DNA from 3 places in the Kluyvera sp. 1366 genome. Region 1 is predicted to be linked to each of the others. Evidence: predicted binding sites of a transcription regulator. Region 1 holds the regulator's gene; each other region holds the start of a gene.
The links. The regulator PhoB, encoded in region 1, activates phosphate uptake and scavenging genes when phosphate is short. The targets are predictions, from matches to a motif close to CTGTCATAAAACTGNCNNAT.
Positions count from the first base shown of each region.

Region 2: a site for PhoB is predicted at 8,442-8,461, ahead of glpT (glycerol-3-phosphate transporter). Genes of this name have one in related genera too.
Region 3: a site for PhoB is predicted at 3,769-3,788, ahead of ugpB (sn-glycerol-3-phosphate ABC transporter substrate-binding protein UgpB). Genes of this name have one in related genera too.

Region 1 is NZ_JBTRDW010000004.1:383,965-394,791, reverse strand. It holds gene ACVLVH_RS11220 (AAA family ATPase) at 1-1,989, opposite strand, end outside; gene sbcD (exonuclease subunit SbcD) at 1,986-3,203, opposite strand; gene phoB (phosphate response regulator transcription factor PhoB) at 3,401-4,090, shown strand; gene phoR (phosphate regulon sensor histidine kinase PhoR) at 4,111-5,421, shown strand; gene ACVLVH_RS11200 (PstS family phosphate ABC transporter substrate-binding protein) at 6,079-7,005, shown strand; gene ACVLVH_RS11195 (cobalamin-independent methionine synthase II family protein) at 7,172-8,275, shown strand; gene brnQ (branched-chain amino acid transport system II carrier protein) at 8,678-9,997, shown strand; gene proY (proline-specific permease ProY) at 10,065-10,827, shown strand, end outside.
Region 2 is NZ_JBTRDW010000008.1:18,761-29,587, forward strand. It holds gene ACVLVH_RS17995 (tetratricopeptide repeat protein) at 49-1,320, opposite strand; gene udp (uridine phosphorylase) at 1,420-2,181, opposite strand; gene ACVLVH_RS18005 (dienelactone hydrolase family protein) at 2,483-3,319, shown strand; gene metE (5-methyltetrahydropteroyltriglutamate--homocysteine S-methyltransferase) at 3,361-5,631, opposite strand; gene metR (HTH-type transcriptional regulator MetR) at 5,767-6,699, shown strand; gene ACVLVH_RS18020 (YehS family protein) at 6,793-7,272, shown strand; gene ACVLVH_RS18025 (carboxylate/amino acid/amine transporter) at 7,406-8,269, opposite strand; gene glpT (glycerol-3-phosphate transporter) at 8,606-9,946, shown strand; gene yigL (sugar/pyridoxal phosphate phosphatase YigL) at 9,980-10,780, opposite strand; gene pldB (lysophospholipase L2) at 10,818-10,827, opposite strand, start outside.
Region 3 is NZ_JBTRDW010000011.1:42,597-53,423, reverse strand. It holds gene ACVLVH_RS21295 (sn-glycerol-3-phosphate import ATP-binding protein UgpC) at 1-574, opposite strand, end outside; gene ugpE (sn-glycerol-3-phosphate ABC transporter permease UgpE) at 575-1,420, opposite strand; gene ugpA (sn-glycerol-3-phosphate ABC transporter permease UgpA) at 1,417-2,304, opposite strand; gene ugpB (sn-glycerol-3-phosphate ABC transporter substrate-binding protein UgpB) at 2,368-3,684, opposite strand; gene livF (high-affinity branched-chain amino acid ABC transporter ATP-binding protein LivF) at 3,967-4,680, opposite strand; gene livG (high-affinity branched-chain amino acid ABC transporter ATP-binding protein LivG) at 4,682-5,449, opposite strand; gene ACVLVH_RS21265 (high-affinity branched-chain amino acid ABC transporter permease LivM) at 5,446-6,717, opposite strand; gene livH (high-affinity branched-chain amino acid ABC transporter permease LivH) at 6,714-7,640, opposite strand; gene ACVLVH_RS21255 (branched-chain amino acid ABC transporter substrate-binding protein) at 7,707-8,834, opposite strand; gene ACVLVH_RS21250 (hypothetical protein) at 9,026-9,151, shown strand; gene panM (aspartate 1-decarboxylase autocleavage activator PanM) at 9,237-9,623, shown strand; gene rpoH (RNA polymerase sigma factor RpoH) at 9,719-10,576, opposite strand; gene ftsX (permease-like cell division protein FtsX) at 10,816-10,827, opposite strand, start outside.

The DNA.
Region 1 (10,827 bases):
GCTTATCTCCTGCTGCAACGCCTGCTGCTGTTGCAGCGACAGTTTCTGCTGTTCGCCTTTGGCGGTGCCGGACTCTTTTAGCTGCGCCACGCGCGTTTCCAGCGCGCTTAAACGCTGCTGATTGGCACCGGGCTCAAGCTGCTGATATTGCGCAATCGCCGGATGCTGGCAAGAGCCGCACAGCGGGCAGGGCTGATCCGGCTGCAGTTTGGCGCGCTCGTCGGCCAGCTGGGCGATGGTGCGCTCCAGCTCGCAGATTTTGCGCACATCGAGCAGCGCGTGATGTTCCCGTTTGTACTCCTCGCGCAGCGCCTGCAACGTCCGTTCCGCGTCCTGATGCTGCTGCTGGAGCTGCGCCAGTTTCTGCTGACGCTGCAACCGCTGCGGTTGCAGCGCGCGCCACTGCGCGGCGAGCAGGTTAAGCTGCTGGCGCGCAGGGCGTTGGGTTTGATGCTGCGTCAGGGCGTCGCGCAGTTGTGCGCTGCCGATCTCCGCCTCAAGTGAAGTCAGTGCTTGCTCCGCTTGCAGACGCTGCTGCGCGGCCTGCGTTTCGGCTTGCTGCAACGGTTGCGCCGCCTGTTCACGTTGAGCCTGCGCCTGTTGATGCTGCTCCAGCTGGCTGCGCTGCTGTTGGTGCTGTGCGATCAGCTGCGTCAGCGTCTGCTCGCGCTCATCCAGTCGGGCAATCTCCGCCTGCCAGCGCGTTAATTCCGCGCCCCAATCGGCGACAGCGGCTTCGCGGGCACGGAATTCCTGCTGCTGCGCCAGCTGTTGTTGTAAACGTTCACTTACCTGCTGTTGCTGGCTGAGTGCGGTTTGGCTGGATTGCAGCGCCTGTTGCTGCTGCAGATGCAATCGCTGCTGTTCATCCAGCTGCTGCGAGAGGGTGGTGATGCGTTGATCGAGCGGGATAACCTGCTCGGTCAGCAGCGTTTCAAGCTGCTGCTGTTGCTGTAACGCCTGTTCGCGCGCCTGCTGCGCGGCCTGATAATGATTTTCGCCCTGTTGCAGCGCGGTTTTGGCTTGCTGCCGTTGCGCCTGCAGCTGCTGCGATTGCTGTTCCAGCACGCGCAGATCGCCCTGCAACTGTTCGCGCTGCTGCAACTTCTCGCGCAGTTTTTCTGCCGGTTCGGCGCGCGCCAGCCGCTGACGATCGCCATCCGCCTGCTGCCAGGCCTGTTGCGCGGCAAGCAGCGTCTGTTCGGCCTGCTGCTGCTCTTGCGTTAGCTGTTGCTGCTGCACCAGCCATTGCTGCTGATGCTGCGCCAGCGTTAGCTGTTCGCTGAGAATTTTCTCCTGCGCACCAAGTTCTGCCAGCTGCTGCGTCAATTCTGCCCGGCGCGCTTCATCGAGCAGCGACATGCCGCCGGCGCGGGCGCGCAGCGTATCCAGCTCGCTGCGCGCGGTGCGCCAGCGCTCGTAGATCTGCACCGAGATTTGTCCGTAGATTTCGGTGCCGGTCAGCTCTTCCAGCAGCTCGGCGCGTTCGCCGGGTTTGGCATTCAGGAAGGCGGCAAACTGGCCTTGCGACAGCATCATTGAGCGGGTAAAGCGGGCGAAATCGAGCCCCGACAGGGTCTCAATCGCTTTTAGCTTGTCGCCAACTTTATCGGCGATGATCTGATTATCAGCGACGCGCGCCAGCTCGACGCGCGGTGCCTGCAGCTTACCGTCGGCTTGGCCGCGCGCGCGGTTCTGGCTCCAGAAGGCGCGCCAGGCTTCGCCTTTGATCTCAAACTCCACTTCCGCCAGACACTCGGCGGTGTCGCGGGTGATCAGCTCGTTCTGGGTTTGCGACAGCGTGCCGAGGCGCGGCGTCTGATGATAGAGCGCCAGGCAAATCGCATCGAGTAAGGTGGTTTTGCCCGCGCCAGTGGCGCCGGTAATGGCAAACAAGCCGTTGCTGGCAAAGGGCTCACGACGGAAATCGATAAACCATTCGCCGCGCAGCGCATTGAGGTTCTTAAAACGTAGCGTCAAAATTTTCATGCGGATGGATTCTCCAGCGCGGCAAGCTGGGTGCGGAACAGCTGCGTTAACTGCTCGGCCTGCCCGGCATCCAGCTGATCTTCCTGCGCCAGTCGGCGAGCAAACACGTCTTCCACTTTTAGTTCGCTCAGGGTTTCGTTCTCCAGCCGTTCGAGGCTGCGCTGCCGCTGTTCGCGGCTGCGGCGCACCAGCAGCACTTCGACCGGCAGATTTTCGGTGAGCGCTTCAATGCGACGTTGCAGATCGCTGAGATATTCCTGCGTGGTGATCTCAATATCCAGCCAGACTGGCTGTTCGCTGGCGCTCGCGCTGAACTGCGCCAGCTGATGTTCAATCTCCGCCATCGAGCCTTTCAGCATCTGCATCGGCTGGAAGTGCGGGATGGTTAGCGGCGTAACGGTATCGAGCGTGGTGCTGAATTCCAGCAGGAAGACGCTTTTCTCGCGGCCAAGCTCATCAAAACTGAGCGGAATCGGCGAGCCGCTGTAACGAATGTGCTCGCTGTTGGCGATGCGCTGGGCGCGATGGATGTGACCGAGCGCGATGTAATCGGCGGGCGGAAACGCCTGCGCCGGGAAGGCATCCAGCGTGCCGATATAGATGTCGCGCACCGAATCGCTTTTAGTCACGCCAACAGTGGTGAGATGACCGGTGGCGATGATCGGCAGCGTAACGTCCTGCGCATCGCGCTGTGCCTGCGCGGCAGCAAAGCAGTGCTGATAATGCTGCTCGATCGCCTCCAGCAGCGAGATCTGCTTTTCGCGGCCGGATTGGCCAGCCTGGCTACGCAGAATGTCGCGCGGACGCAGATAAGGAATGGCGCACAGCAGCGCGCCCGGCGCGCCATCACGCTGCTTCAGGGTTAACACCTGCTGTTCGCCCTGCGGCGTGGCGCTGGTGATCACCTGCGTATTCAGGCAGGCCAGCAGCTCGCGCGATTCATTCAGCGTCGCCACCGAGTCGTGATTGCCCGCCAGCACCACCAATTGGCAGCCGCTTGGCTGCAGCGCCACCACAAAACGGTTAAACATTTCACGCGCGTAGCTCGGCGGCGAACCGGTATCAAACAGATCGCCGGCGATAATCAGCGCATCCACCTGATGCTGCACAATCTGATCCAGCAGCCAGTCGAGAAACGCCTGATGTTCCCGCGCGCGACTTTTGCTGTAAAAGAACTGACCGAGATGCCAGTCAGCGGTGTGAATGATGCGCATGTTTGCTCCGTGCTCTGTTTAGCGAAGGCGAATTATAACCACTTAAGATCACAAAGAAAAAAAGCAGAATTTTATTGTGACATTTCTGTTTTTTATCTATCTATCTTAGGGCGGTGTTTTCATAAAAGTGTCACAAAACTGACGCATAATGGCGCCGCAAATCCCAGTGACACGGTGTCACACTAGCAGGAGTTACAATGGCTAAGCGCATTTTGGTTGTGGAAGACGAAGCTCCCATCCGTGAAATGTTATGTTTCGTGCTGGAACAGAATGATTACCAGCCTATTGAGGCGGAAGATTATGACAGCGCGATTGGTAAGCTGATCGAACCCTGGCCTGATTTGATTCTGCTGGACTGGATGTTGCCCGGCGGCAGCGGGATTCAGTTTATTAAGCATTTGAAGCGTGAAGCCATGACGCGCGACATTCCGGTGATGATGCTGACGGCGCGTGGTGAAGAGGAAGATCGCGTGCGCGGTCTGGAAGTGGGCGCGGATGATTACATCACTAAGCCATTCTCACCGAAAGAGCTGATGGCGCGTATCAAAGCGGTGATGCGCCGTATTTCGCCGATGGCGGTGGAAGAGGTGATTGAGATGCAGGGCCTGAGCCTGGATCCTTCCTCACATCGCGTGATGTCGGAAACCACGCCGCTGGAGATGGGGCCGACCGAGTATAAATTGCTGCACTTCTTTATGACGCACCCGGAACGCGTTTACAGCCGCGAACAGCTGCTGAACCATGTTTGGGGCACCAATGTGTATGTCGAAGATCGCACCGTCGATGTACATATTCGCCGTTTACGTAAAGCACTGGAATTAACCGGCCACGATCGCATGGTTCAAACCGTGCGCGGAACAGGGTATCGTTTCTCTGCCCGCTACTAAACGTAAACGGAGTGTTTACCGTGCTGGAACGACTCTCCTGGAAGAGATTGTTGACCGAGCTGGCGCTGGTCTGTTTACCTGCGCTGGTGTTGGGTCTGTTGTTCGGATATCTGCCGTGGCTGCTGCTGATTGCGGTGACCGGCGTGATGTTCTGGCACTTCAGAAATCTGATGCGTCTGTCGCACTGGCTGTGGGTCGATCGTTCAATGACGCCGCCCACCGGACGCGGCAGCTGGGAACCGCTGTTTTATGGCCTGTACCAGATGCAATTGCGCAACCGGCGGCGTCGCCGCGAGCTGGGCAATCTGATCAAACGTTTCCGCAGCGGGGCAGAATCGCTGCCGGATGCGGTGGTGCTGACCACCGAAGAGGGCACTATTTTCTGGTGCAACGGCCTGGCGCAGCAGCACCTTGGCTTGCGCTGGCCGGAAGATAACGGTCAGAACATCCTCAATTTGCTGCGTTATCCTGAATTTTCCCGCTATATCCGTCAGCGCAAGTTCGACATGCCGCTGACGCAGATCATCAATAATCAGCGTCATATGGAATTCCGCGTGATGCCTTACAGCGAAGGTCAGTGGCTGATGGTGGCGCGTGATGTCACCCAGATGCACCAGCTGGAAGGCGCGCGACGCAACTTCTTTGCTAACGTCAGTCATGAACTGCGCACGCCGTTAACGGTATTGCAGGGTTATCTGGAAATGATGGACGACTCGGTGATGAACGAGCGCACGCGCAGCAAGGCGTTGCATACCATGCAAGAGCAGACGCGCCGCATGGACAGCCTGGTGAAGCAGTTGTTGACCTTGTCGCGTATCGAAGCGGCGCCAGCCATCGATCTCAAAGAGACGGTGGATGTGCCGGGCATGCTGATGCTGTTGCAGCGTGAAGCGGAAACGCTGAGTCAGGGACGTCACACCATCCATTTCCATACCGATCCGCATCTGAAAGTGTTCGGCAATGATGAGCAGCTACGTAGCGCCATTTCCAATCTGGTCTACAACGCGGTGAATCACACGCCCGATGGCACGCGCATCGACATCAGTTGGCTGCGCACTAAACAAGGCGCGCAGTTTAAGGTGTGTGATGACGGGCCGGGCATTAGCGAGCAGCATCTGCCGCGCCTCACCGAGCGTTTCTATCGCGTGGATAAAGCGCGTTCGCGCGCCACCGGCGGCAGCGGATTGGGGCTGGCGATCGTGAAGCATGCGTTGGGACATCACAACGCGCGGCTGGAGATCGCCAGCGTGCCGCATCAGGAAACCTGTTTCAGCTTCCTGCTGCCGCCACGCTTGATTGTGGCTAACGTGATGCAAGAGCGGGTTAATTAAGGTCGTAGGATCGCTATTCATGGCGCCATACTTATCAGTTAATAAAGCCTTTTTGGTGCGGGCGCTGACACATCTGCTGCGTCACGGGCCGTCCTCGCGCCGCTAGCGCGGTACCTTCGGCTTCCACGTTGTGCCGACGGACCGTTCGCGGATCGGCCTTCCCTGGCCGACCCCGAACTGCCTCGCGCATCCATGCGCGAGGCTCCTGGCCCAACGTAAAAGCCTCAGCGCTGCGAATGGCCCTTTTGCCGCAGCAGACGCGCCAGCGCCTGAAGCGAATGAGTCCTTTTCAACAACACGCACTGAAGCTTATGAGCAGGCCGGGGGCACTTTTGGCCCGGCAATCCGCAGCGCTGAACGAAGCGAGGAAGCCAGGAGAGCCCGCAGGACGCGGGCGAAAGGCGGAGCCGGGACAAGGAAGTCTCGTCTCCGCCGGTCCGTCAGGCAGACGAGCGAAGTGAAGGTACCGCGTAAGCGGCGCGAGGACCGCCGGACCAAAAGTGACACCGGCCTGCGCACTCGTCGTTGGTTTAACTGACAAGCATTACGCCATTCATGGAGACCAATTCCCGCCTCATTAACAACCCATACGCAATGTATTGCGTGATAAATCGCGTCGCTCCAGAATAGGCGTCTTACTGAATCGCGGAATCGCCAATGAAATCGCTGTTGATCTCCCTCTTGCTGCTTTGCTCTGCTTTGGTACACGGCCAACAAACCATGCTAACCGGCAATCTGAGCAGCGTTGGATCGGATACGCTGGGTTATCTGATGACATTATGGGGCGAGGATTTCAGCCGCCAGTCGCCGGGCGTCAACGTTCAGGTGCAGGCGGCGGGATCTTCTACTGCGCCGACCGCGCTGGCGGCAGGTGCTGCCCAGCTGGGCGCGATGAGCCGGCCGATGCAGATCGACGAACGTCAACTTTTTAGCGCGCGCTACGGCTATCCGCCGCTGGCGGTGCCGGTGGCGATGGATGCGCTGGTGGTAGTGGTTAATCAGGACAATCCGCTGTCGCGCATCGCGCCGCAACAACTCGATGCGCTGTTCTCCATCACGCGTCTGTGCGGCGGGCAGCAAGTGCCGCAGCGCTGGGGCGATCTCGGCCTGAGCGAAGGCCAGTGGGCCACGCGCAGCATCCAGCGCTATGGCCGCAACTCGGCGTCGGGAACATGGGGCTTCTTTAAGCAGCAGGCGCTGTGCAAAGGTGATTTCCGTGCTGATGTCGCTGAATTCCCCGGCTCTGCGGCGGTGGTGCAAGCCGTTGCCGCCACGCCCAACAGCATCGGTTATGCCAGTTTTGGCTTTCATCTCAGCGGCGTGAAAATGCTACCGGTGGTCACGGCGAACGGCGACAGCGTGATGCCGGATGCCGAATCGATTCGCAGCGGCCGCTATCCGTGGTCGCGCCCGCTTTATATCTACGTCAACAAAGCCCCCGGCAAACCGCTGCCGCCGCTGGTGAATGCCTTTCTGCATCAGGTGTTATCGCCACAAGGTCAGCGTCGGGTGAGCGAAGCGGGTTATCTGCCGTTGTCAGATAGCCAGATGGCGCAAGCGCGAGCGGCAATTGAGGGAAATTGAAGAACGTGCATCTGAACATGAAATAGTTTCATGTAAGCTGAATTTTCTTCCGTTGCCGAAAGGGTAACAGCGTGGCATTCTTTGTGGACATATAGCCGTCCAGATGGCTGAGATAACCCAGCGAAATTATACCCTGACGCAACTATGCGCTCAGCCAGGAGATAAAATGCCACGTCATAACCCGTTCCGCGCCGATACCGTCGGCAGTTTTCTGCGTCCCGCAGCCATCAAGCAGGCGCGTGTGCAGTTTGCCAATGGCGAAATCAACGCTGAGCAGCTGCGTCAGATTGAAGATCGCGAAATCCGCCATGTTGTGGAGCAGCAGCGTGCCAATGGCCTGCAGATCGTTACCGATGGTGAATTCCGTCGCGCTTGGTGGCACTTCGATTTCTTTGGCGATTTGCACGGCGTCGAGCTGTTCGAAGCGGAGCAAGGCATTCAGTTCAACGGCGTGCAGACCAAAGCGCACGGCGTGAAAGTCACTGGTAAAGTGGCTTTTAATCCTCAACACCCGATGCTGGATCACTTCCGCTTCCTGCAAAGCGTGGCGGGCGATGCGGTTGCCAAGATGACCATTCCCAGCCCAAGCGTGCTGCACTTCCGCGGTGGCCGTAAGGTGATCGATGCCACGGTGTATCCCGATCTGAAAGAGTACTTCGCCGATCTGGCGCAGACCTACAAAGACGCCATCAAAGCGTTTTATGCGGCTGGCTGCCGTTATCTGCAGCTGGATGACACGGTGTGGGCTTATCTGTGCTCAACCGAACAGCAGCAGCAGATCCGCGAGCGTGGTGAAGATCCACAGGAACTGGCGCGCATTTATGCTGAAGTGCTGAATACTGCACTGGAAGGTAAGCCAGAGGATCTGACCGTTGGGCTGCATGTGTGTCGCGGCAACTTCCGCTCAACCTGGATTTCCGAAGGTGGCTATGAGCCGGTCGCCGAAGTGCTGTTTGGCGGCGTAAATATCGATGCTTTCTACCTTGAGTATGACAACGAACGTTCAGGTGGTTTCGAGCCGCTGCGCTTCCTCAAGCCGGGTCATCAGCAAGTGGTGCTGGGTTTGATCACCACCAAAACCGGCGAGCTGGAGGATGCGCAGCAGGTGAAAGCGCGTTTGCAGGAAGCAGCACAGTTCGTGAGTCTTGATCAAATCTGCCTCAGCCCGCAGTGTGGCTTTGCCTCAACCGAAGAGGGCAACAGCCTGAGCGAAGAGCAGCAGTGGCAGAAGATTCGTCTGGTGGTCGATATAGCAAGAACAGTCTGGTAATGCTGTAAAGTTAGCCAAACAGGCGCGTAAATCGCGCCTTTTGTGCATCTGTAGGCTGATTTATGCAAAGAGATCTCTCGCATCGAGGAAACATTTAGCAAATCATCTGAGGTGTTTTGCCGCTATTCCACCGTGATTCACTGCTTTCTTCCACTATCTTGTTATATCCTTCTGGTTTTTCGATCCTGTATTGCCTTTCTTCGCTATAAACGTTCTAATTTGCGCCGTTGTCGATTTATCCCTCTGCGAACAGAAGAAAAGTAGATTAAATCACCTGCGCTTTAACGATTAGTCCCGCATAACACGCTGGTCTTGCCTGATAAGCCCTTGTTTTAGCGCATCCAGAGGACAACACGAACTCAACTTCCACCGCAACATCAGCTACAGGCAGTACAGAAGTTTATGACACATCGTTTAACCTCCAAGGATATCCTGGCGCTGGGCTTCATGACGTTTGCCCTGTTCGTTGGCGCAGGAAATATCATCTTCCCACCGATGGTGGGGATTCAGTCTGGCGAACACGTTTGGATTGCGGCTTTCGGCTTCCTGATTACGGCTGTTGGCTTACCGGTGATCACCGTCATCGCGCTGGCGCGTGTGGGCGGTGGCATTGATGCGCTGAGCTCGCCGATTGGTAAAGCCGCAGGCTTGCTGCTGGCGACCGTGTGTTACCTGGCTGTTGGCCCGCTGTTTGCCACGCCGCGTACCGCCACCGTTTCCTTTGCCGTAGGTATTGCACCGCTGACCGGCGACGGCACGCTGCCGCTGTTCATTTACAGCCTGATTTACTTCGCGCTGGTGATTGGCATCTCACTGTATCCGGGCAAACTGCTGGATACCGTCGGCCACTTCCTCGCTCCGCTGAAAATTCTGGCGCTGATTGTGCTCGGCGTTGCCGTGCTGATCTGGCCGGCCGGTGGCGTTTCGCCGGGCACCGAAGAGTATCAGCGTGCCGCCTTCTCCAGCGGTTTCGTTAATGGTTATCTGACCATGGATACGCTGGGAGCGCTGGTGTTCGGTATCGTCATCGTCAATGCGGCGCGCTCACGCGGTGTTGAAGATGCCAAACTGCTGACGCGCTACACCATGCTGGCGGGCATCATCGCCGGTATCGGTTTGACGCTGATTTACCTGACGCTGTTCAAACTCGGTAACGATAGCGGCGCATTGGTGGCGCAAAGCGCGAACGGTGCTGAGATTCTGCATGCTTACGTGCAGCAGACCTTCGGCGGCATGGGCAGCTTCTTCCTTGCGGCACTGATCTTCGTCGCCTGCATGGTGACGGCGGTGGGCCTGACCTGCGCCTGTGCAGAATTCTTTGCGCAATATGTTCCGCTGTCGTATAAAACGCTGGTATTTATTCTGGGTCTGTTCTCGATGGTGGTGTCGAATCTCGGTCTGAGCCATCTGATTCAGATTTCGATTCCGGTGCTGACGGCGATTTATCCGCCATGCATCGTGCTGGTGGTGCTGAGCTTCACGCTGAAGTTCTGGAACAAAAGTTCGCGTATTATCGCGCCGACCATGCTGGTAAGCCTGCTGTTCGGTATCGTTGATGCCATCAAAACCACCAGCTTTAAATATGTGTTGCCGCTGTTCAGTCAGCATTTGCCGCTGGCCGATCAGGGACTTTCCTGGTTGCCGCCATCGCTGGCGATGCTGGTGATTGCCGCGGTAGTTGATCGGGCAAAAGGACGTGAGCAGGTCGCGGTTCATCAGTAAGCGACATTGCTGTTAATTCCAACCACGGGCTTGCCCGTGGTTTTTCATTTTCAAGGTACTGAGTGTTATGCAAGAAACCAATAAGCTCAAACGCGGACTGAGCACGCGCCACATTCGCTTTATGGCGCTGGGATCGGCGATTGGCACCGGGCTGTTTTACGGCTCGGCAGATGCCATCAAAATGGCGGGTCCAAGCGTGCTGCTGGCGTACATCATCGGCGGTGCGGTGGCGTACATCATCATGCGTGCGTTGGGGGAAATGTCGGTCAACAACCCGCAGGCCAGCTCATTCTCGCGCTATGCGCAGGATTATCTTGGCCCGCTGGCCGGATACATCACCGGCTGGACCTACTGTTTTGAAATCCTGATTGTGGCGATTGCCGACGTAACGGCTTTTGGTATCTACATGGGCGTGTGGTTCCCCGATGTGCCGCACTGGATTTGGGTGCTGAGCGTGGTGCTGATTATCGGCGCCATCAACCTGATGAGCGTGAAAGTCTTTGGCGAAGTGGAGTTCTGGTTCTCCTTTTTCAAAGTCGCCACCATCATCATCATGATTCTCGCCGGCTTCGGCATGATTTTCTGGGGCATCGGCAACGGCGGCCAGCCGACCGGCATTCACAATCTGTGGACCAACGGCGGCTTCTTCGCGCACGGCATTGTCGGCATGCTGCTGTCACTGCAGATGGTGATGTTTGCCTACGGCGGCATTGAGATTATCGGGATTACTGCCGGTGAAGCGGAAGATCCGAAGACCTCGATTCCACGCGCCATCAACTCCGTACCGATGCGTATTCTGGTATTCTACGTTGGTACGCTGTTCGTCATCA
Region 2 (10,827 bases), on a different contig from region 1:
TGCTGAGGGAAAAGGTAGAGCTCTACTGTATGAATGTCCAGAAGAATGTTAAAGGGCTTTCACGGTGAGATCGCCGGCTTTCCATGCATCAATCAGGAAGAAGGGCATCGGCAACACCCATTCGGTTTCACCCTGGATTTTGGCCGGATAGGTCCAGCTTTTCCCGTCGTAAGTGATCTCAACCTGCTGCCAGCCGTTCTCAGCGTTTTCGACCTGGCCCGCCATGCTGGCAAAACCGGCGTTACTACCGACGTGGAAGCTGTCGGTTTGCCAGCGAATCGGCTGATGCGCCGGCCACGGTTGCGCCTGGTGGAAGCGGAAAATATCGTCATGATTCAGGATGCTTTCACGTACCGTTGGCCACAGCGCCACTTTAAGGAAGTACTGATCGGTAAAGCGTTCGCTGCCTTCATATTGCGCAATAAAGTCACGCATCTGCTGCTCAACGTTATGGAACACGCCGTGGCAGCCGCCCCACATGCCCGCCAGCAGCAGCTCGGTATGCGAGAAGTAATCGCGCATATGATGGAACCAGTAAGGCGAAGTCAGCCAGGCTTCTACCGCCACGACTTCGCGCTCGGACAGCAACGAATCCGCATCACGCATGATATAGCGTTTGACGCTGGTATCATCCATCACCAGGAAACGCCACAGCGTTGGGAAGATGGTTTTCTCGTGCGACATATCCACCAGCTGGGTGTTTGGCTGCGCCAGGCGCTGCCAGACGTGCTGCGGCACGCTGTCGTCGAGATAGATGCGGCAGATCCAGTCGGGATAAAGCTCGCGCGCCACTTCGATGTTTTTAATCAAGGTTTCGCAGTAGCGTGGCTGACCGCCATACAGGCTAAAGGAGATGATATTTTCTGCCGGATTACTGCGGTTGATCGGCGGTGGTGCCTCAGAAGGGAAGGCGACTTTCGCCCCTTTACTGAAGGTCACATCGGATTTCTGCAGCGATTCGAGGCCGTACCGCGCCACCTCATCTTCTTTATTCAACCAGCCGCACACTTCAGTTAATCCATCCAGCCAGGTTTCCGATGCCTGCGCACGCTGCGCGGCCGGAGCCTGGTAGATCTTCTGGTAAATTTTATAAGATTTTTTGTATTCGCCGACGCGCATCAGGGTGAGCGCGTAGTCGCTGAGCACCTGCATATGATTGGGCAAGACGCGCAGTACTTCTTCACAGCATTGACGCGCAAGAGGATAGTTATTCGCCGCCATCGCCTGGCGAAATCTCGCTGCTGCACCTTCAACGCGTGATTGTGCAGTAGCGGGATTATTCATGAAATTGGGACGTGAGACAGAAACCATTTTGCGCATAAGAAATTTCTCAGTAGCTGCTGAAATTGCGCGCATTCTAATCAGGAAATAGCGGGATTCCTTATAAGCCTGGTCTCGAATTCATCCCTGACTGGCGCACTAAATTAAGCGACGCGCGGCTTCAACCACAATTTTCACCGCATCACTTTCGGTCTGCTTCATGGTCGCGGCATCCGGGATCTCTTTTTGCGTACGGTTCACGATGACGCCAGCCACCATGCCGGCACGCAGTCCCTGACTGGCGCACATGGTTAACAGTGTAGCGGATTCCATCTCATAGTTGAGGACGCCCATTTGCTGCCACTCTTCCATTGAACCCTGGAAGCGATTCACCACACGACCGGAGAAAGTGTCGTAGCGTTCCTGGCCTGGATAGAAGGTGTCAGATGAGGCGGTAATCCCAATGTGGGTTTTCGCGCCGCACGCTTCTGCCGCTGCCACCAGCGCGGTGGTGCAGGTGAAATCAGCCACGGCCGGGAACTCCATCGGCGCAAAGTGCAGGCTGGCACCGTCGAGGCGTACCGAAGCGGTAGTGACCAGCACATCGCCCACATTAATATGCGGCTGGATAGCGCCGGTGGTGCCAACGCGCAGGAAGGTGCGCACACCCAGTTGCGCCAGCTCTTCAACCGCAATTGAGGTAGAAGGTCCGCCGATACCAGTGGAGCACACCACAACCGGTTTGCCATCCACTTCAGCCAGATAGGTAGTGAATTCACGGTGTGAAGCCAGATGCTGTGGATTGTCCATCAACGCGGCGATTTTCTTTACGCGCTCAGGATCGCCAGGCACGATGGCCAACGTGGCTCCTTTCAAATCAGCTTTAGTAATGCCAAGGTGGAAAACGTCAGACTGGGCCATAACAGACTCCTGATAATTGGGGATGAGCGCGCCACTCTACGTGAGCAGGCGGCATAAATATGTGACTCAATTCACCATCGATAATGAAACTTACATTATCAGAAAAACATTATGTGACATAAATCACACATTCACGCTGTGCAATTCTGAATTGCTACAAGCGGTGCTGTGTAAGTGTTGTTGGCAATGTTAATAGAGAAGCAGCACACGTGAAAAAATTCCTCTGCACCCTACGCCAGCCTTGCTTCACTTCGCCAGGCTATAGTTACGTGATTGCGCATTTGCTAGCACGGAGAGAACAATGAAAACCGAAGACAATATGGCACAAAAAACGGCACCCGGCGGCTTTGCACCGGCCGTTCAGCCCACCGCAAGCAGCACCATTATTACCGGCAGCGACGCGATTCATGCTGGCGAGACCTCAGTTCCGAGCCAGGGCGAAAACCTGCCTGCCTATTACGCCCGACCAAAAGAGTATCAAGGCACCTTGCCGGTGGTGTTGGTAGTGCAGGAAATTTTCGGAGTGCACGAGCATATCCGCGATGTCTGCCGCCGTCTGGCGCTGGAAGGTTATCTGGCCATCGCGCCCGAACTCTATTTCCGCGAGGGCGATCCCAACGATTACCACGATATTCCCACGCTGTTCAAAGAGCTGGTGAGCAAAGTTCCAGATTCGCAGGTGTTGTCCGATCTCGATCATGTGGCCAACTGGGCCACGCGCCACGATGGTGATATCCGTCGCCTGGCGATTACCGGTTTCTGCTGGGGCGGACGTATTAGCTGGCTGTTTGCCGCGCACAATCCGCAGGTGCGTGCAGCGGTGGCGTGGTATGGACGCTTAGACGGTGAGAAGACGCTGAAGCAGCAGAAGCATCCGATCGATATCGCGGTGGATCTCAACGCACCGGTGCTGGGCCTTTACGGTGGTCAGGATGAGAGCATCCCGCTGGAGAGCATTGATAAGATGCGTCAGGCGCTGCACGCCGCCAATGCTAAAGCGGAGATCGTGGTGTATCCGGATGCGGGACATGCTTTCAACGCGGATTATCGTGCGAGCTATCACGCCGATTCCGCCAAAGATGGCTGGCAACGCATGCTGGCGTGGTTCGCGCAGTATGGCGTGGCGCCAAACGCGTAATAATAAGGGGCGCATTTGCGCCCCAATCTCATTTACAGCGACTAAGCCGTTTCACCCCGCAGGTTTTGCGCCGCTTTTACCATGTTCGCCAGCGCCTGACGGGTTTCCGCCCAGCCACGCGTTTTTAGGCCACAATCCGGGTTAACCCACAGACGCTCTGCCGGGATGCTCTGCGCCGCTTTACGCAGCAACTCTTCCATCCACTCCACGCTCGGCACGTTTGGTGAGTGAATGTCATACACGCCCGGACCGATTTCGTTGGGATAGTCGAACTCCTTAAAGGTATCCAGCAGATCCATATCGGAACGTGAGGTTTCGATGGTGATAACGTCCGCATCCAGCGCGGCAATCGAGTCCATGATGTCATTGAACTCGCAGTAACACATGTGGGTATGGATCTGGGTTTCATTCCGCGCCACGGCGGCATTGAGACGGAACGCATCCACCGCCCAGGTCAGGTACGCCGCCCAATCGGACTGATGCAGCGGCAGGCCTTCGCGCAGTGCCGGTTCATCAATCTGAATAATGCCAATACCGGCTTTTTCCAGATCTTCCACTTCGTCACGCAGCGCCAGTGCAATCTGTTTGGCGATGGTTTCACGGCTTACATCTTCACGCGGGAACGACCAGCAGAGAATCGTCACTGGACCGGTCAGCATGCCTTTCACCGGTTTATCGGTCAGCGACTGCGCGTACTTCGCCCACTCAACGGTGATAGCTTGCGGACGGCTTACGTCGCCGATGATGATCGGCGGTTTAACGCAGCGCGAGCCGTAGCTCTGTACCCAGCCGTTTTGGGTGAACACGAAGCCGTCGAGGTTTTCGCCGAAGTATTCCACCATGTCGTTACGTTCTGCTTCGCCATGCACCAGCACGTCGAGGCCCAACCGTTCCTGCTCCACAATTGCCTGTTTGATGTGCTCGGCGATGCCAGTGCGGTAGTTTCCACCATCAATGTTGCCTTTTTTAAAGTCGAGGCGCAGGCCGCGAATTTCGGTGGTTTGCGGGAATGAACCTATGGTGGTGGTCGGCCACGCTGGCAGGTTAAAGCGGTGACGCTGCGCTTTGGCACGCTCGGAGTAGCTGCTGGCACGTTCAACGTCTCTGGCCTGAATTTTCGCCAGACGCTCGCCGACTGCGGCGTTGTGAACGCGCGTGGAGTTGGCACGCGCACGAATCGGTGCGCTCCACTCAACCAGCGAAGCGGCATCGTTGTTGTTCAGTGCATGACTCAGCAGTGCAAGCTCAGTGCACTTCTGCAGAGCAAAGGCGAACCAGCTTTTCACTTCCTCATCGAGGCGCGTTTCCACGCTGAGGTCGATTGGGCTGTGCAGCAGTGAGCAGGATGATCCAATCCACAATTGTTGACGCTGCCCCACCAGCGGCTGCAGGCGCGTAAACCAGCTGCTGAGATCGGCACGCCAGACGTTACGGCCATTGATTACGCCGACGGAGAGCAGCCAATCCGCGGGAATCTGCTGGTTCACCTGTTGGATGTCGTCTTTGCCGTGGACCAGGTCAACATGCAGACCTTGCACCGGCAGCGCTTTGATCACGTCGAGATTCTGACCGATGCTGTCGAAATAGGTGGTGAGCAGCAATTTGCTTTCGCCCTGCAGCGCGTCGTAAGCCGGTTTGAAGGCATCGCGCCACGCTTGCGGCAGTTCCAGCGCCAGTGCTGGCTCATCGATTTGTACCCATTCGATGCCGCGTTTTTTCAGTTCAGCCAGCACCTGTTGGTAAACCGGCAGAATGTCTTTGAGCAGTGACAGGCGCTCGAACGACGTACCTTTCACTTTACCCAGCCACAAATAGGTAACCGGACCCAGCAGCACCGGTTTAATCTTGTGCCCGAGCGCCAGCGCTTCATCAACCTCATCCAGCAACTGAGTCCAGGTCAGTTTGAACTGCTGCCCTTGGGTGAATTCCGGCACCATGTAGTGATAATTGGTGTTGAACCATTTGGTCATTTCCGCCGCTGCCGCCGGTTCACCGCTTGGTGCGCGGCCACGGCCAAGGCGGAACAGCGTGTCGAGATCGACCGAGCCATCCTGATTTTGGTGACGAGCTGGCACGTTACCCAGCAGCAGGCTGGTGGTGAGCACGTGATCGTACCAAGCGAAATCGCCGACTGGCAGCAGATCCACGCCCGCCTCTTTCTGCTGTTGCCAGTGACGGGCGCGCAGTTCACGCCCCACCGCCAGTAGCTCTTCCTGTGAGCTTTTACCTGCCCAATAGCTTTCCTGTGCTTTTTTCAATTCACGACGCAATCCAACGCGAGGGAAACCGAGAGTGTGGTTCAGAATGGTCATTTTCTGTTCTCCAGATATTCTTAACTGAATAGGGGGCAGAGATGTTTAGCCGTCCAGATGTTTACACCGCCATAATCTGCGGGTACTGTATGTTCCTCAAGCGCAATTTGTTCAATCTCGATGTGAAGGATTCTCATGATCGAACTCAAACACCTGCGGACGCTGCAGGCGTTACGGAACACCGGCTCGTTAGCTGCCGCCGCCTCCCAGCTTCATCAGACGCAATCGGCGTTATCCCACCAGTTCAGCGATCTGGAGCAGCGGCTGGGTTTTCGCCTGTTTGTGCGTAAAAGCCAGCCGCTGCGTTTTACGCCGCAGGGAGAGATTTTGCTGCAGTTGGCTGAGCAGGTTTTACCGCAGATTCAGCAGGCTTTGCAGGCGTGTCATGAGCCGCATCAGGCCACGTTACGTATCGCCATTGAGTGTCACAGCTGTATTCAGTGGCTGACGCCCGCGCTGAATAATTTCCGCCAGAGCTGGCCGCAGGTGATGATGGATTTCAAATCCGGCGTGACCTTTGATCCGCAACCCGCGTTGCAACAGGGCGAGCTGGATGTGGTGTTGACCTCCGATATTTTGCCGCGCAGTGGATTGTTTTATTCACCGATGTTCGATTTTGAAGTGCGTTTGGTGATGGCACCGGATCATCCTTTGGCGCAGCTTGAGCACATTGCTCCGGAAGATATGGCCGATGAAGTGCTGATGATTTATCCGGTGCAGCGTCAGCGTTTGGATGTGTGGCGCCATTTCCTGCAGCCTGCGGGCGTCAGTCCAGCCTTGAAGAGCGTCGATAACACGCTGCTGCTGATTCAGATGGTGTCGGCGCGCATGGGCATCGCCGCGCTGCCACATTGGGTAGTAGAGAATTTTGAGCAGCAGGGTTTAGTGGTGACCAAGACCCTAGGCGATGGTTTGTGGAGCCGCTTGTATGCCGCCGTACGCGAAGGCGAGCAGCGTCAGCCGGTAATGGAAGCCTTTGTGCGGTTTGCCCGTCAGCACGCCTGTGAACATCTGCCCTTCGTGCGCGATGCCGCGCGTCCCGGCTCACTGCAAATCACCTCATCCTGATGTTGTTGGGCGGCGAAGGTCGCCCGCGCTGTTATCCCTGCCCCGCCTGCTCTATAATGCGCCGCCTCAACCCGCGACCAAGAGAGTTTCACCATGATGAGTAACGATGTTCTGCGCAGCGTGCGCTATATGCTGGATTTGAGCGATAGCAAAGTGGTGGAGATTTTTGCCCTGGCGGGAAGTGAAGTGCCGCTGGAAGACGTGCAGGCGTGGATGAAGAAAGATGACGATGCCGCGTTTCGCAAGCTGCCAGATGTATTGATGGGATATTTCCTTAACGGTCTGATTTTTTACCGTCGCGGTAAGAGTGAAGATGCGCCCGCGCCTTCGATTGAGCGCCGCATGAATAACAACATTTTCATGAAGAAATTGCGTATCGCCTTTGAGCTGAAGACCACCGATATTCCGGATGTGCTGCTGAAAGCGAACTTTAAGATCTCACAGGCTGAAGTTGGCGCGATTTTCCGCAACCCAGATCATAAGAATTTCCGCGAATGCGGCGATCAGATTCTGCGTAATTTCCTGAAAGGGTTGACGATGATTCATCGTCCGGGGCCGGCTAAGAAGGGTTAATCGCTTCTTTGTTCGAGCCGGGTCAGGGATAGCGCAGCAGATCGCAAAGGGAAACCACTTCCTTGTGGATCAGCCTCGCCATCCATGGCTCGGATGCTTTGCTCCACTGCCGCGCTATCCCTTCCCTTTTAGCCTATGCGTTGCTTTTCTTACCTAATACCCAGCGTTTGTGCACATAAAGGGATGCGAAAATCACGGCGGCACCGGCGAGAAAACTTGGCCAATGCGGTTTCTCCTGCCAGATCGCCAGATTCACCAGCAAGCCCGCTGGCACATGCATGTTGTTCATAATACCCAGCGTGCCAGCATCCACCTGCGTAGCGCCATAGTTCCACATGAAATAGCCCAAACCTGAAGCCGCCACGCCCAGCCACACCAGAATGCCCCACTGCAGCGACGTGGTCGGCAGTTTGTTCGGATTGCCCCACAAGCTCCAGGCGATCACCGCGATCATCACCGCGCCCAGATAGAACCACGAAAATGCGGTGTGCTGCGGCATCGGGCGAGTTTCCTGCAGGCGTTTGTAGCCCACCATGCCGATGGCGAAGCAGATGTTTGCCGCCTGTACCAGCAGCAAGCCAAACCAGAAATGGTCGCTGACTTTGTCGTAACGAATAATCGCCGCACCGATTACCGCCAGTAGCGCGCTGAAGGCATAGCCGATACGCAGCGGACGTCGGCTGAGCAAATCGTAGATCAGCGTGACATACAGCGGCGTCATCACGGTGAACAGCAGGAACTCGGTCACGCTGAGATACAGATAAGCCTCAAAGCTTAATAAATACATGATGCCAAGCTGCAGCATGCCCACCAGCATATACAGCAGGATGGTGGAAGCACGGTAACCGCGCCAGCGCAGGAACGGCAGGAAAACGATGGCGGCGAGCGCCAGACGCATCAAAACAGAGAACCAGGAATCCACCTGACCTGCGAGGTATTCCCCGATCAAACTGAAGGAAAAGGCCCACAGAATGGTGGTAACGATCAGTAACAGCACGGTAACGATCTCAAAATGAACAGTGGCGCTAGTGTAAACAAACTGTCGAAATCGGGGTGAACTATCTGGTTTACAAGTGGATAAAATAACGACGAATAATTTTCATTTCTCATTTTAACGTCCGGGTAAAAATGCGCGAAATACAACATTTCCTGGTTTTTTTCGCTCTCAATTGTCATAAAACTGTAACATATGTGTCACATGTCACAGTAACTGCGCGTGACCATCACTATCCTTTGCGCGAAATGGAAACTTCGCTTTGCCATTTTTACTGCCTGTTTTTGCCCCAACCTGCTGGGAACTCATAACTATATCGCGCCCTGGAGGGCCACACTCATGTTGAGTATTTTCAAACCTGCACCGCATCGCCCACAAGTGGCCGATGATCGTGTTGATCCGCTTTATCGTCGTCTGCGCTGGCAGATTTTCCTGGGAATATTTTTTGGCTATGCCGCCTACTATTTGGTGCGTAAAAACTTTGCGCTGGCAATGCCTTATCTGGTGGAACAAGGCTTCTCGCGCGGCGATCTCGGCTTTGCGCTATCGGGCATTTCCATCGCTTACGGCTTCTCGAAATTCATTATGGGCTCGGTCTCAGACCGCTCGAATCCGCGCGTGTTTTTGCCCGCCGGATTGATCCTTGCCGCAGCGGTGATGCTGGTGATGGGGTTCGTGCCGTGGGCCACCTCCAGCATCATGGTGATGTTTGTGCTGCTGTTCCTGTGCGGCTGGTTCCAGGGCATGGGCTGGCCGCCGTGCGGGCGCACCATGGTGCACTGGTGGTCGCAGAAAGAGCGCGGCGGAATTGTGTCGGTGTGGAACTGCGCGCATAACGTCGGTGGCGGTATTCCTCCGCTGCTGTTCCTGCTCGGCATGGCGTGGTTTAACGACTGGAAAGCCGCGCTGTATATGCCGGCGTTTGGCGCCATCCTCATCGCGATTATTGCCTTCGCCTTGATGCGTGACACACCACAATCTTGCGGTTTACCGCCGATTGAAGCGTGGAAAAATGATTATCCGCCGGATTACAACGAGGATCACGAGCAGGAGCTGACGGCGAAGCAGATTTTCATGCAGTACATTCTGCCCAACAAGCTGCTGTGGTACATCGCACTGGCGAACGTGTTTGTATACCTGCTGCGTTACGGCATTCTCGACTGGTCGCCGACCTACCTGAAAGAGGTGAAGCACTTCACGCTGGATAAATCCTCGTGGGCCTACTTCTTTTACGAATATGCCGGTATTCCCGGCACGCTGCTGTGCGGCTGGATGTCGGACAAAGTGTTCCGCGGCAACCGTGGCGCAACCGGCGTGTTCTTTATGACGCTGGTGACCATCGCCACCGTGGTGTACTGGCTGAATCCTCCAGGCAATCCAGGCATCGACATGCTGTGCATGATTGTGATCGGCTTCCTGATTTACGGTCCTGTGATGCTGATTGGCTTGCACGCGCTGGAACTGGCACCGAAAAAAGCGGCCGGAACGGCAGCCGGCTTTACCGGGCTGTTTGGCTATCTCGGCGGATCGGTTGCGGCGAGTGCGATTGTCGGTTACACCGTGGATTATTTCGGCTGGGACGGCGGATTCATTGTGATGATTGGCGGATCGGTGCTGGCAGTGATTCTGCTGCTGCTCACCATGGTCAGTGAGCACAAGCACAAGAAACAGCTGGCATAACGAAAAAGGGCCGGTGGTGACCGGCCCTTTTTTCTAGGCGAGGAACAGTTTACGCAGCGTATGCGGCACGGCGTCATCCGCGTTGCTGCCAATCACTTCCAGCGTCGGCAAGGTATCTTTCAAACGCTGCTGCGCATTGCGCATGATGCAGCCTTTACCCGACATGCTGAGCATCTCCACATCATTCATGCCGTCGCCGAAGGCGATGCACGCTTTCAGCGAGTGGCCGAGCTGTTTCGCTACCGCTTCCAGCGCGTGGCCTTTGGAAACGCCGCCCGCCATCACTTCCAGACACGTTGGCAGCGAGAAGCTGACATTCACGCGATCGCCCCAGCGCGCTTCAATCGCCTGCTCCATGGGAATTAAACGCTCCGGATCTTCGCAGGTGAAGAACACTTTGCTGATGCCATCAGTCGGCAGCATGCCCGGCTGGTAAACCTGATAGTTAAACACCGATTCACGGAAATAGTCCTGCTCATCCGGACGATGACGGCTCATGAACCACTCATCGTCGCGATAGACGTGCGTCAGGATATGCTCGTCATGATATTGCAGGCCATACAGATCGCTGGCGATGTCGGCGTCAAGATTGTGGCTGAACACCAGTTCACCTGCGGCGTTGTGCACGCGTGCGCCATTAGACGTGATCATGTAAGCCGGAATGCCGAGCTTATCGCGCATCTGTCCGACGTCGATATAGTGACGGCCGGTGGCAAAGACAAAGTGGATATCACGCGCCACCAGTTCCTGCAGCGTGGTGCGCGCGAACGGCGTCAGGCGATGGTCCGGAGAGAGCAGCGTGCCATCCAGGTCGGATGCGACGATGTGATACATGTAAACCTCGGGTGTTGATATCGGAAAGTAAAATTGATTAAGCGTGG
Region 3 (10,827 bases), on a different contig from region 1:
TCACGTAGATGCTGGTGGTTTTCAGGCGGCGATGCAGCTGTTGCAGCTCAAGACGCATCTGCACGCGCAGGCGCGCATCCAGATTCGACAGCGGCTCATCAAACAGGAAAACCGCCGGTTCACGCACGATAGCGCGCCCCATCGCCACGCGCTGACGCTGTCCGCCCGACAGCTCACGCGGGCGGCGATGCAGCAGATGATCCAGTTCGAGGCTGCGCGCGGCTTCCATCACGCGCTGCGCGATCTGCACTTTGCCCATGCCGCGAATTTTCAGGCCATACGCCATGTTTTCACCCACCGTCATGTGCGGATAGAGCGCGTAGTTCTGGAACACCATGGCGATGCCGCGATCTTTCGGCTCCATGTGGGTGACGCGTTTGTCGTCGATGTAGATGTCGCCCGACGATACGCGCTCAAGGCCCGCCACCATGCGCAGCAGCGTCGATTTACCGCAGCCGGAAGGGCCGACCATCACCATAAATTCGCCATCGTTAATGGTGATATTCAGTGGCTGAATGATCTGATTTTTGCCGTCATACGATTTGGTAACGGTTTGAAGGGTTACGCCTGCCATTTATTTATCACTCTCTACCAGGCCACGCACAAACGCACGTTGCATCACGAGTACCACCACCACCGGTGGAATCAGGGTTAATAACATTGCCGCCATCACTTCATTCCACTGCGTCGGCCCGCCGCTGCTGTTGATCATGCTTTTCACTCCGGCGACGGCGGTGCTGAGGCTGGCATCGTTGATGATCAGCAGCGGCCACAGATATTGGTTCCAGCCGTAGATAAAGGTGATCACGAAGAGCGCGGCGAGATTGGTTTTGGACAGCGGTAACACAATGTCCCAGAAGAAGCGCATCGGGCTGGCACCGTCGATACGCGCCGCCTCAATCAGCTCGTCCGGCAGCGACATAAAGAACTGACGGAACAGGAAAGTGGCCGTCGCCGATGCCATCAGCGGCAGCGTTAAGCCGCTGTAGCTGTCGAGCATATTCAGCGTCGAAATCACTTCCACCGTCGGAAAAATACGCACTTCCACCGGCAACATCAGGGTGATGAAAATCAGCCAGAAAAACAGCGAACGCAGCGGGAAGCGGAACCACACCAGCGCGAAGGCGGAGAGCATCGAGACGCTGATTTTGCCAATAGTGATACCGAGCGCCATCAGCAGGCTGTTGAGCATCATCATGCCAAACGCCGGACCGTTGCCATTCACGCCATGCGTCCAGATGCGCGCGATGTTCTCCCACAAATGCGTGCCCGGCAGCAGCGTCATCGGCACCTGATACACCGCCTCGTTATCCAGCGTCGCCGCGACAAAAGCGATGTAGAGCGGGAACAGAATGGTCAGCACGCCCAGCACCAGCAAGGTATGGCTGAAGATGTCCAGCCCGCGTCGATTCTCAATCATTGGTATTGCACCTTACGCTCGACAAAGCGGAATTGCAGGATAGTCAGGCCAATCACCAGCAGCATCAGCACCACCGATTGCGCGGCGGAGGATGAGAGATCCAGCCCGGTGAAGCCTTCGCGATAGATTTTGTAGATCAGCGTAGTGGTGGCCTGCACCGGACCGCCGCCGGTGGCGGCATCGATCACCGGGAAGGTATCGAAGAAGGCGTACACCAGATTGACCACCAGCAGGAAAAAGCTCACCGGCGTAATCAGCGGCAGGGATAAATTGAAGAAGCGACGCACCGGACCGGCGCCATCGATCGCCGCCGCTTCCACCAGCGATTTGGGAATCGACTGCAGCGCGGCAAAGAAAAACAGGAAGTTGTAGCTCATTTGCTGCCAGATCGACGCCAGCACAATCAGGAACATCGCCTGACCGCTGTTTTGCGCGTAGTTCCAGTTGTAGCCCATTTGGTTCAGCAGATGGCTGAACAAACCGAGGCCCGGATTAAACAGGAACATCCACAGCACCGCCGCTACTACCGGCGCCACCGCGTATGGCAGCAGCAGCAAGGTTTGGTAAAGCTTGCGCAGGCGAATCACGTAATCCACCAGCGCCGCCAGCAGCAGGGAAAAGGTCATACCGCAAATCGTGACCAGCGCACTGAATTCAATGGTGGTCCAAAAGGACGCCAGATAGTACTCGTCGCTGAACAGGCGTTTAAAGTTCGCCATTCCGACGAATGTGCTGGAGATGCCAAAAGGATCAATGCTTTGCAGCGAATACCACAAGGCTTCACCGGCTGGCCACAGAAAGAAGATGGCCGTGATCACCAGTTGCGGCAGCAGCAGCAAATAGGGCAGAAAACGGGAGCGAAATACCGGGCGCGATGAGGACATAGCAGGCTCAATCCAGGAGAAAAATCGGGGCGAACGCCAGGCGTCGGCCCCGAGATAACAGCGTTACTTCACTTGCTGCTCAAAACGGCGCAGCAGTTCGTTACCGCGTTTCACAGCGTTATCCAGCGCGGCTTGCGGCGCCTGTTTGCCGGTCCACACGCCTTCCAGCTCTTCGTCCACGATGGTACGAATCTGTGGCATGTTGCCCAGACGCATGCCTTTGGTGAACGGCAGCGGATCTTTGTTCAGCATCTGACGCGTAGCGATGTCTGCGCCGGGGTTCTTATCATAGAAGCCCTGTTGCTTAGTCAGTTCGTATGCGGCGGTGGTGATAGGCAGGTAACCGGTTTTCTGATGCCATTCGGCAGCGATTTCCGGCTGTGCGAGGAACTTCATGAACTCCGCCGCGCCTTTGTAGGTGTTGGCATCTTTGCCTTTCATCACCCACAGGCTCGCGCCGCCAATGATGGCGTTTTGCGGTGCATTTGGAACGGTTTCATCGTACGGCATCATGCCAACGCCGAAGTTAAATTTGGCGTAGTGTTTGATATCGGCCAGCGAACCGGACGACGCGGTGGTGATGCCGCAATCGCCGTTGTAGAACTTGGCGGTGGATTCATCTTTGCGACCGAAGTAGGTGAAATCCCCCTTCTTGTTCATCGCTTCCAGCATTTCGATATGGCGCACCTGCACCGGCTTGTTGAACTCCAGCACCGCATCGGTACCGTCAAAGCCGTTGTTTTTGGTGGCGACCGGCAACGCGTGCCAGGCGCTGAAGTTTTCAATCTGAATCCAGCCCTGCCAGCCGCTGGCGTAACCGCAGGTCAGGCCCGCTTTGCGCAGCGCTTCGGCGTCTTTCGCCAGCTCCTGCCAGGTTTTTGGTGGCTGATCCGGGTTCAGACCGGCTTTTTTGAACGCATCTTTGTTGTAGTACAGCACCGGCGTGGAGCTGTTGAACGGCTGCGAGATCAGCTGGCCTTTGCTGTCGCTGTAGTAACCGGCAACGGCTGGCACGAACTGCCTGGGATCCATTTGCACGCCGGCGTCTTTAAACACCTGGTTGACCGGCACGATAGCTTTTGACGCCATCATGGTCGCCGTACCGACTTCATACACCTGCAGCAGCGCAGGTGCTTTACCGGCGCGCACTGCCGCGATACCCGCCGCTAAGCTCTGCTCGTAGTTGCCTTTGTAAGTCGGAACGATTTTGTAATCGGGATGAGCCTGGTTAAAACGTTGTGCCAGAGAATCAACTTCTTTGCCTAACTCGCCTTCCATTGAGTGCCAGAAAGGGATCTCAGTTGCAGCCAGCGCATTACCGCTGAGCGCCAGACCGAGCAAGACACTCATCAGGCGGGGACGAAGCGTAAAAGCGGACATAAGGTTTTTCCTGTGCTGTTAAGTACGCGCGAATGCGCGCATTTTTTAGTTCGCGACGTAACATGACACGGGGAAATGACGGATTAATAACAGGTTTATGACGGGGATGTGACAGGTGGGTTGGGAGTGCTGGCTGGTACGTGCTGGCTGTCCCCCTCCTCGGTCCTCCCCCATTAATGGGGGAGGAAGATGCTGCTATATGTGAGTTGGGAGTGGCATGTGGCAGCGTCTCCTTCCCCCGCTTGCGGGGGAAGGCCGGGATGGGGGACAGCGAGCACCAACTTACGCGCCTAAATAAGCACTCCGCACCGCTTCGTTGGACAGCAGCGCTTCGCCGCTATCCTCCAGCACCACGTGGCCGTTCTCCAGCACATAGCCGCGATCTGCCAGCTTCAGCGCCTGATTGGCGTTCTGCTCGACGAGGAAGATGGTCATGCCCTCTTTACGCAGCTGCTCAATGGTGTCGAAGATCTGCTGAATGATAATCGGCGCCAAACCCAACGACGGCTCATCCAGCAGCAGCAAACGCGGCTGGCTCATCAACGCGCGACCAATCGCCAGCATCTGCTGCTCACCGCCAGACATGGTGCCCGCGCGCTGTGCTTTACGTTCTGCCAGCCGTGAAAACAGCTGATAAACGCGATCGATACGCTCCAGATACTGCTGACGCGTGGCGAAAAAACCGCCCATCGCCAGGTTCTCTTCCACCGTCATGCGCGAAAACACCCGACGGCCTTCCGGCACGATGGCAATCGCTTCACGCATGATTTTCGCGGTTTGCCAGTCGGTGATCGTTTTACCATCAAAGGTGATGGTACCGCTGGTGGCGCGTGGTTCGCCACACAAAGTGCCGAGCAACGTGGTTTTACCCGCGCCGTTGGCACCGATCAGCGTGACGATTTCACCCTGATTAATGTGCAGGTTGATGTTGTGCAGCGCCTGAATCGGACCGTAATGGGCGCTGACACCCTGCAAGGTTAAAATCGGGTTTGCCATATTACGCCTCACCTAAATAAGCACGGATCACATCCGGATTGTTACGCACCTGTTCCGGCGTGCCGTTAGCCAGCGGCGTTCCCTGATTCACCACGTAAATGCGGTCAGAAATGCCCATCACCAGCTTCATATCGTGTTCAATCAGCAGCACGGCAACCTTGTGCTCACCGCGCAGTTCGGCGATCAGCTCATCGAGTTCGTGCGTTTCACGCGGGTTAAGACCCGCCGCCGGTTCATCCAGCATCAGGATTTCCGGACGCGTCACCATGCAGCGCGCAATCTCCAGACGACGCTGCTGACCATAAGCAAGGTTACCCGCCTGACGGTTAGCCAGATCCAGCAAACCGATGCGTTCAAGCCAGGTTGCCGCGCGATCCAGCGCTTCGCTCTCACCGCGACGGAAAGCCGGGGTTTTGAACAAGCCGGAGAACACGCCGCTTTTCAGGTGCTGATGTTGTGCCACCAGCAGGTTCTCAATCACCGTCATTTCACGGAACAGACGCACATGCTGGAAGGTACGCACAATGCCCATGCGCGCAATCTTCTGGCCTGGCAAACCTTGCAGTTGTTGATCGCGCAGTTTGATGGTGCCGCCGGTCGGTTTGTAGAAACCGGTCAGGCAGTTGAACACCGTGGTTTTACCGGCACCGTTCGGACCGATCAGCGAAACAATTTCCTGTGGATGCAGCTCAAGCGCCACGTTGTTGACGGCTAACAGGCCGCCGAAGCGCATCATCAGGCCTTCAACGGCTAATAAAGGCTGACTCATGCCTGCTCTCCTTGTTTACTGCTTTTCATCTTCAGATGCGGACGCTTCATCGGCAGCAGACCTTGCGGACGCCAGATCATCATCAGCACCATCAAACCGCCGAGCACCAGCATGCTGTACTCGTTCAAATCACGCATCAGCTCGCGTGATACCACCAGCAGAATCGCTGCAAGGATCACTGCCAGCTGCGAACCCATGCCGCCCAACACCACAATCGCCAGCACAAAGGCCGATTCGACGAAGGTGAAGGATTCCGGGCTGACGAAGCCCTGACGAGCGGCGAACAGCGTCCCCGCGAAGCCTGCGAACACGGCGCTGATGGTGAAAGCGGTCAGCTTGATGCGCGTTGGGCTCAGGCCGAGCGAACGGCAGGCGATCTCATCTTCACGCAGCGCTTCCCACGCGCGGCCCAGCGGCATACGCAGCAAACGGTTGATCACAAACAGCGTCAGCACCACCAGCAGCAGCGCCACCAGATAGAGGAAAATCACGCGGTCGCTGGGATCGTATTTCAGGCCGAAGAAATCATGGAAAGTGCTCCAGCCGCCTTCGCTGACGCGGCGGCCAAACTCCAGACCAAACAGACTTGGCTTGGGAATCTGCGCGATGCCGTTCGGACCGCCAGTGATCGCGGTGTTATTCAGCAGCAGAATACGCACAATTTCACCAAAGCCGAGCGTGACGATCGCCAGATAGTCACCGCGCAGGCGCAGCACCGGGAAGCCAAGCATCAGGCCAAACGCACCGGCGACTAAACCGGCCAGCGGCAGACTTTCCCAGAAACCAAAACCGTAATAGTGATTAAGCAACGCGAAGGTGTAAGCGCCGATGGCGTAGAAACCGCCGTAGCCCAGCACCAGCAAACCAGACAAACCCACCACCACGTTCAACCCGAGACCGAGCATCACGTAGATCAGCGTCAGCGTGGCGATATCGACGCTGCCGCGCGAGACCAGAAACGGCCAGATAACGGCGGCGGCAATCACCAGCGCCATCAACAGCTTCTGCTTTGGCGTTGATCCATCAAAACCCGGCAGAACAAAACCTTTGCCGCTGCGTTTGAATTTGCCCTGCACCAGCGGACGCAGCAGCTGGAAGACAAACACCACCGCACAACCCATGAAAATCCAGTTCCAGCGCACCGCGCCCGCATTGGCGACCACCAGTTTGGTGCCGTCCAGATCGAGGCGCACGCCCATAAAGAAGGTAGCGAGAATCAGCAACATCACCGTGGAGATCACGGCGTTGACCAAACCGAGGCGTTTCATACTTTCTCCACCTCCGGACGGCCAAGAATCCCGGTTGGCATCACCAGCAGCACCACAATCAGCAGCGCGAAGGAGACCACATCTTTATACTCGGTCGACAGATACGCCGAGGTCAGCGCTTCTGCGATACCCAGCACCAGGCCGCCAATCATCGCGCCCGGAATACTGCCGATGCCGCCCAATACTGCGGCGGTGAAGGCTTTCATCCCGGCCATAAAGCCGATGAACGGGTTAATGGAGCCATAGAATTGACCGAGTAATACGCCCGCTACCGCCGCCATCGCCGCACCAATGATAAAGGTGAGAGAGATAACGCGGTCGGTGTTGATGCCCAGCAGGCTGGCCATTTTGAGGTCTTCTGCACAGGCGCGGCAGGCGCGGCCCATGCGCGAATAACGGATAAACAGCGTCAGCGCCAGCATCGACAGGAAGGTCACCACCCAAATCACCAGTTGCATGGTGGAGAGCGTGGCCGCAAAGCCGTTGCTCTCGCCCAACGTCCACTGGCCGGTGATCAGGCTTGGCAGCGCGAGATCGCGCGAGCCTTGCGTCAGGCTGACGTAGTTTTGCAGGAAGATCGACATACCGATCGCGGAGATCAGCGCGATCAGGCGCTTAGACGATCGCACCGGCCGGTACGCCACGCGCTCGATGCTCCAGCCATAGGCGCTGGAGATGATCACCGCCATCACGAAACCGGCGGCGATCATCAGCCACGAGGTATCGATGCCCATCATCATCAGGGCGGCAATCACGATAAAGGAGACATAGCTACCGATCATGTACACCTCGCCGTGGGCGAAGTTGATCATGCCGATAATGCCGTAAACCATGGTGTAACCGATGGCGATCAGCGCGTAGGTGCTCCCGAGGGTCACCCCGTTGAACATCTGCTGAATAAAATAGAGAAACTGCTCGGACATAGTGAGGACCTGCTCTGGAGCTGAATAATTCCCTCTCCCGCGTGCGGGAAAGGGAATTTTGGGGGATTACTTAACTGCGGTAGAAGAGCCGTCTTTGTGCCATTTGAAGACACCAAATTCGAAGCCCTTCAGATCGCCTTTCTCATCCCAGTTCAGGTTGCCCATCACGGTTGGAACGGCAGCGCCCTCTTTCAGGTTCTTCGCAATTGCATCAGGCTCATCGCTCTTGCTGCGCTCGATACCCGCCACCAGCGATTGAATCGCGGCGTAGGTGGTCCAGACGAATGGACCGGTTGGATCTTTGCGGTTAGACGCGGTGTTGGCTTTAATCGCATCAACAATCGCCTTGTTCTCTGGCAGCTGGTCATAACGTTTCGGCAGGGTCACGAACAGGCCTTCAGACGCATCGCCAGCGATGTTAGACAGGGAAGCGTTGCCCACGCCTTCCGGCCCCATGAAACCGGCATTCAGGCCAGCGGATTTTGCCTGACGCAGAATCTGGCCCAGCTCCGGGTAATAGCCACCGTAGTAAACGAAATCGACGTTTTCTTTCTTCAGACGCGCAATCAGCGTGGAGAAGTCTTTATCACCGGCGGTGATACCTTCAAACAGCACCACGTTGCCGCCTTTGGCTTTCAGGGTTTTCTGCACCGATTCCGCCAGACCCTGACCATATTGCTGTTTGTCATGCACCACAGCGATACGTTTTGGTTTGATGTGGTCGAGGATGTAGGTCGCCGCCGTTGGGCCCTGATCGGAATCCAGACCGGTAGTACGCAGCACGTCAGCATAGCCACGTGCAGTCAGTTCAGGCGCGGTAGCGGCTGGGGTGATCATCAGCACGCCTTCGTCGTTATAGATGTCTGAAGCTGGCTGAGTAGAGGAGGAGCACAGATGGCCGATAACGTATTTGATGCCGTCGTTAACCACTTTGTTGGCAACCGCAACCGCTTGTTTCGGGTCACAGGCATCGTCATATTCCACGCCAACCAGTTTGTCACCGTTAACGCCGCCTTTGGCGTTGATGTCCTTAATCGCCTGCGCGGCACCGGTAAACTGCATGTCACCGTACTGCGCGACCGGACCGGTTGATGCGCCTACGATGGCAATTTTGATGTCTTTAGCCAGCGCCGCATGGCTCATCGCCAGGGCAACGCAGCCCGCCAGTAATGCGCGTCCTTTACTCATTTTCATGCGAACTTCCCCATCTGTTGTGTCGTGTTTGTTGTGATTGTTTATTTTCTGCCAGTCAAAGAGGAAAACTCATTCTGCAATAATGGGTTAGCGCGCTTTTCTGGCATTTATAGGTAATAAGGCTTTATTTTTCAGGTTATTAAACAGGAACTTTCTTCTGTAAATCAACTGACATATTCAGAATTGACTGAGTGGATCAGCAGAATCGTCTGGTTGTTATGGCCGATTTTTCAGCAGGATACCAGCGCGTTATGCTGGCTTTTTCAACTATCGTTGATGGCTTACTCCACAATCCTGGCAAACTGACCGGCATTTGACCTATTTTCATCAGAAAAAAGTGACAGCGCTCTGACTGTCTAAATTCGCTACACTATCGCCTTTGCACTAGTACAGGTATTAGGTATGAAGCTGACAATCCAGCGCTTAGCATCGTTAACCGCTCAGGATCGTATCGATTTAGCTAAAGTCTGGCCGGAAATCGATATTGTGCAACTGGAAGCACAACTCAGCGACACGCAGCGTTTGTATGCGGCGCGTTTTAACGACCGATTACTGGCGGCGCTGCAGCTGACCCTCAGCGGCACGCAGGGGAAAATCATCCACCTCAACGTTCGCGAAGTCACGCGTCGACGTGGCGTGGGGCAATACTTGCTGGAAGAGACAATCGCGCAGAATAGCGCGTTAGCAGATTGGTGGATTGCCGATGACGGCGACGCCGATCAGGGGGTGCGTGCGGCGTTTATGCAGGCTTGTGGTTTTCGTGCGCAGGCTGATGGTTGGGTACGTTGAAAGGATGTCGCGCGGAATGTCTGAACGTGATGCGTAGCGACCAGGTAATAAAAAGGGCGACTTAAAAGTCGCCCCGTTTTTCCACCCGATCACTATCAGGCTTCAATCGCCACACGCAGTTTCTTCATGGCGTTCTTTTCCAGCTGACGCACGCGCTCCGCAGAGACGCCGTATTTGTCGGCCAACTCCTGCAGCGTGGTTTTGTTGTCATCGTCCAGCCAGCGGGCACGGATAATGTCCTGACTACGCTCGTCGAGGCTCAGCATCGCATCGCTCAGCTTATCAGCCGCATGTGCATCCCAGTTGTCCTCTTCGATGCCATCGGCAAAGTCAGAGGTTTTATCCTGCAGATACAGCACCGGCGCCATCGCTTTGCCTTCGCCTGCTTCGTCATCAGACGACATGTCGAAAGTCATATCCTGCGCAGCCATGCGCGATTCCATTTCCAGCACGTCTTTGCTGCTAACGCCCAGCTCGCGTGCGACCATTTCTACTTCGTCCTGGTTAAACCAACCGAGACGCTGTTTGCTTTTACGCAGGTTAAAGAACAGCTTGCGTTGAGCTTTGGTGGTCGCGACTTTCACGATACGCCAGTTACGCAGCACGTATTCGTGAATCTCTGCTTTAATCCAGTGCACGGCGAACGACACCAGACGCACGCCGACTTCAGGGTTGAAGCGACGCACCGCCTTCATCAGGCCGATGTTACCTTCCTGAATCAGGTCCGCCTGCGGCAAGCCGTAACCGGAGTAGTTACGAGCAATATGAACAACAAAGCGCAGGTGAGACAGGATCAGCGTCTTTGCTGCATCCAGATCGCCCTGGTAATGCAGCCGCTCAGCCAATGCTTTTTCCTCTTCTGCCGTCAGCACCGGCCAGTTGTTGGCAGCCCGAACGTAAGATTCCAGGTTACCCAGAGGAGCAATCGCTAAAGTTTGCATTTCTTTGGTCATTCAAACCCTCACAAATTCAATGGACTTGCTGCACAGTTCCTTGCGCAGACGCTACATTATGTCAACGTCGCGAAAAAACCAGAAGCAATCTGTGCTACTTGGACGACAAAGTTATCCACAAGTTCAATTATAGCAGTGAATATTTTACACACAGATGACGGCGGGGGATATAGGAGAATTCCTCTGCTCCCAGGTCGTCGGCAGCAGAGGAAGAGTATAGCAAAAAACGTTGCTTTTGGTTACTGCGGCGT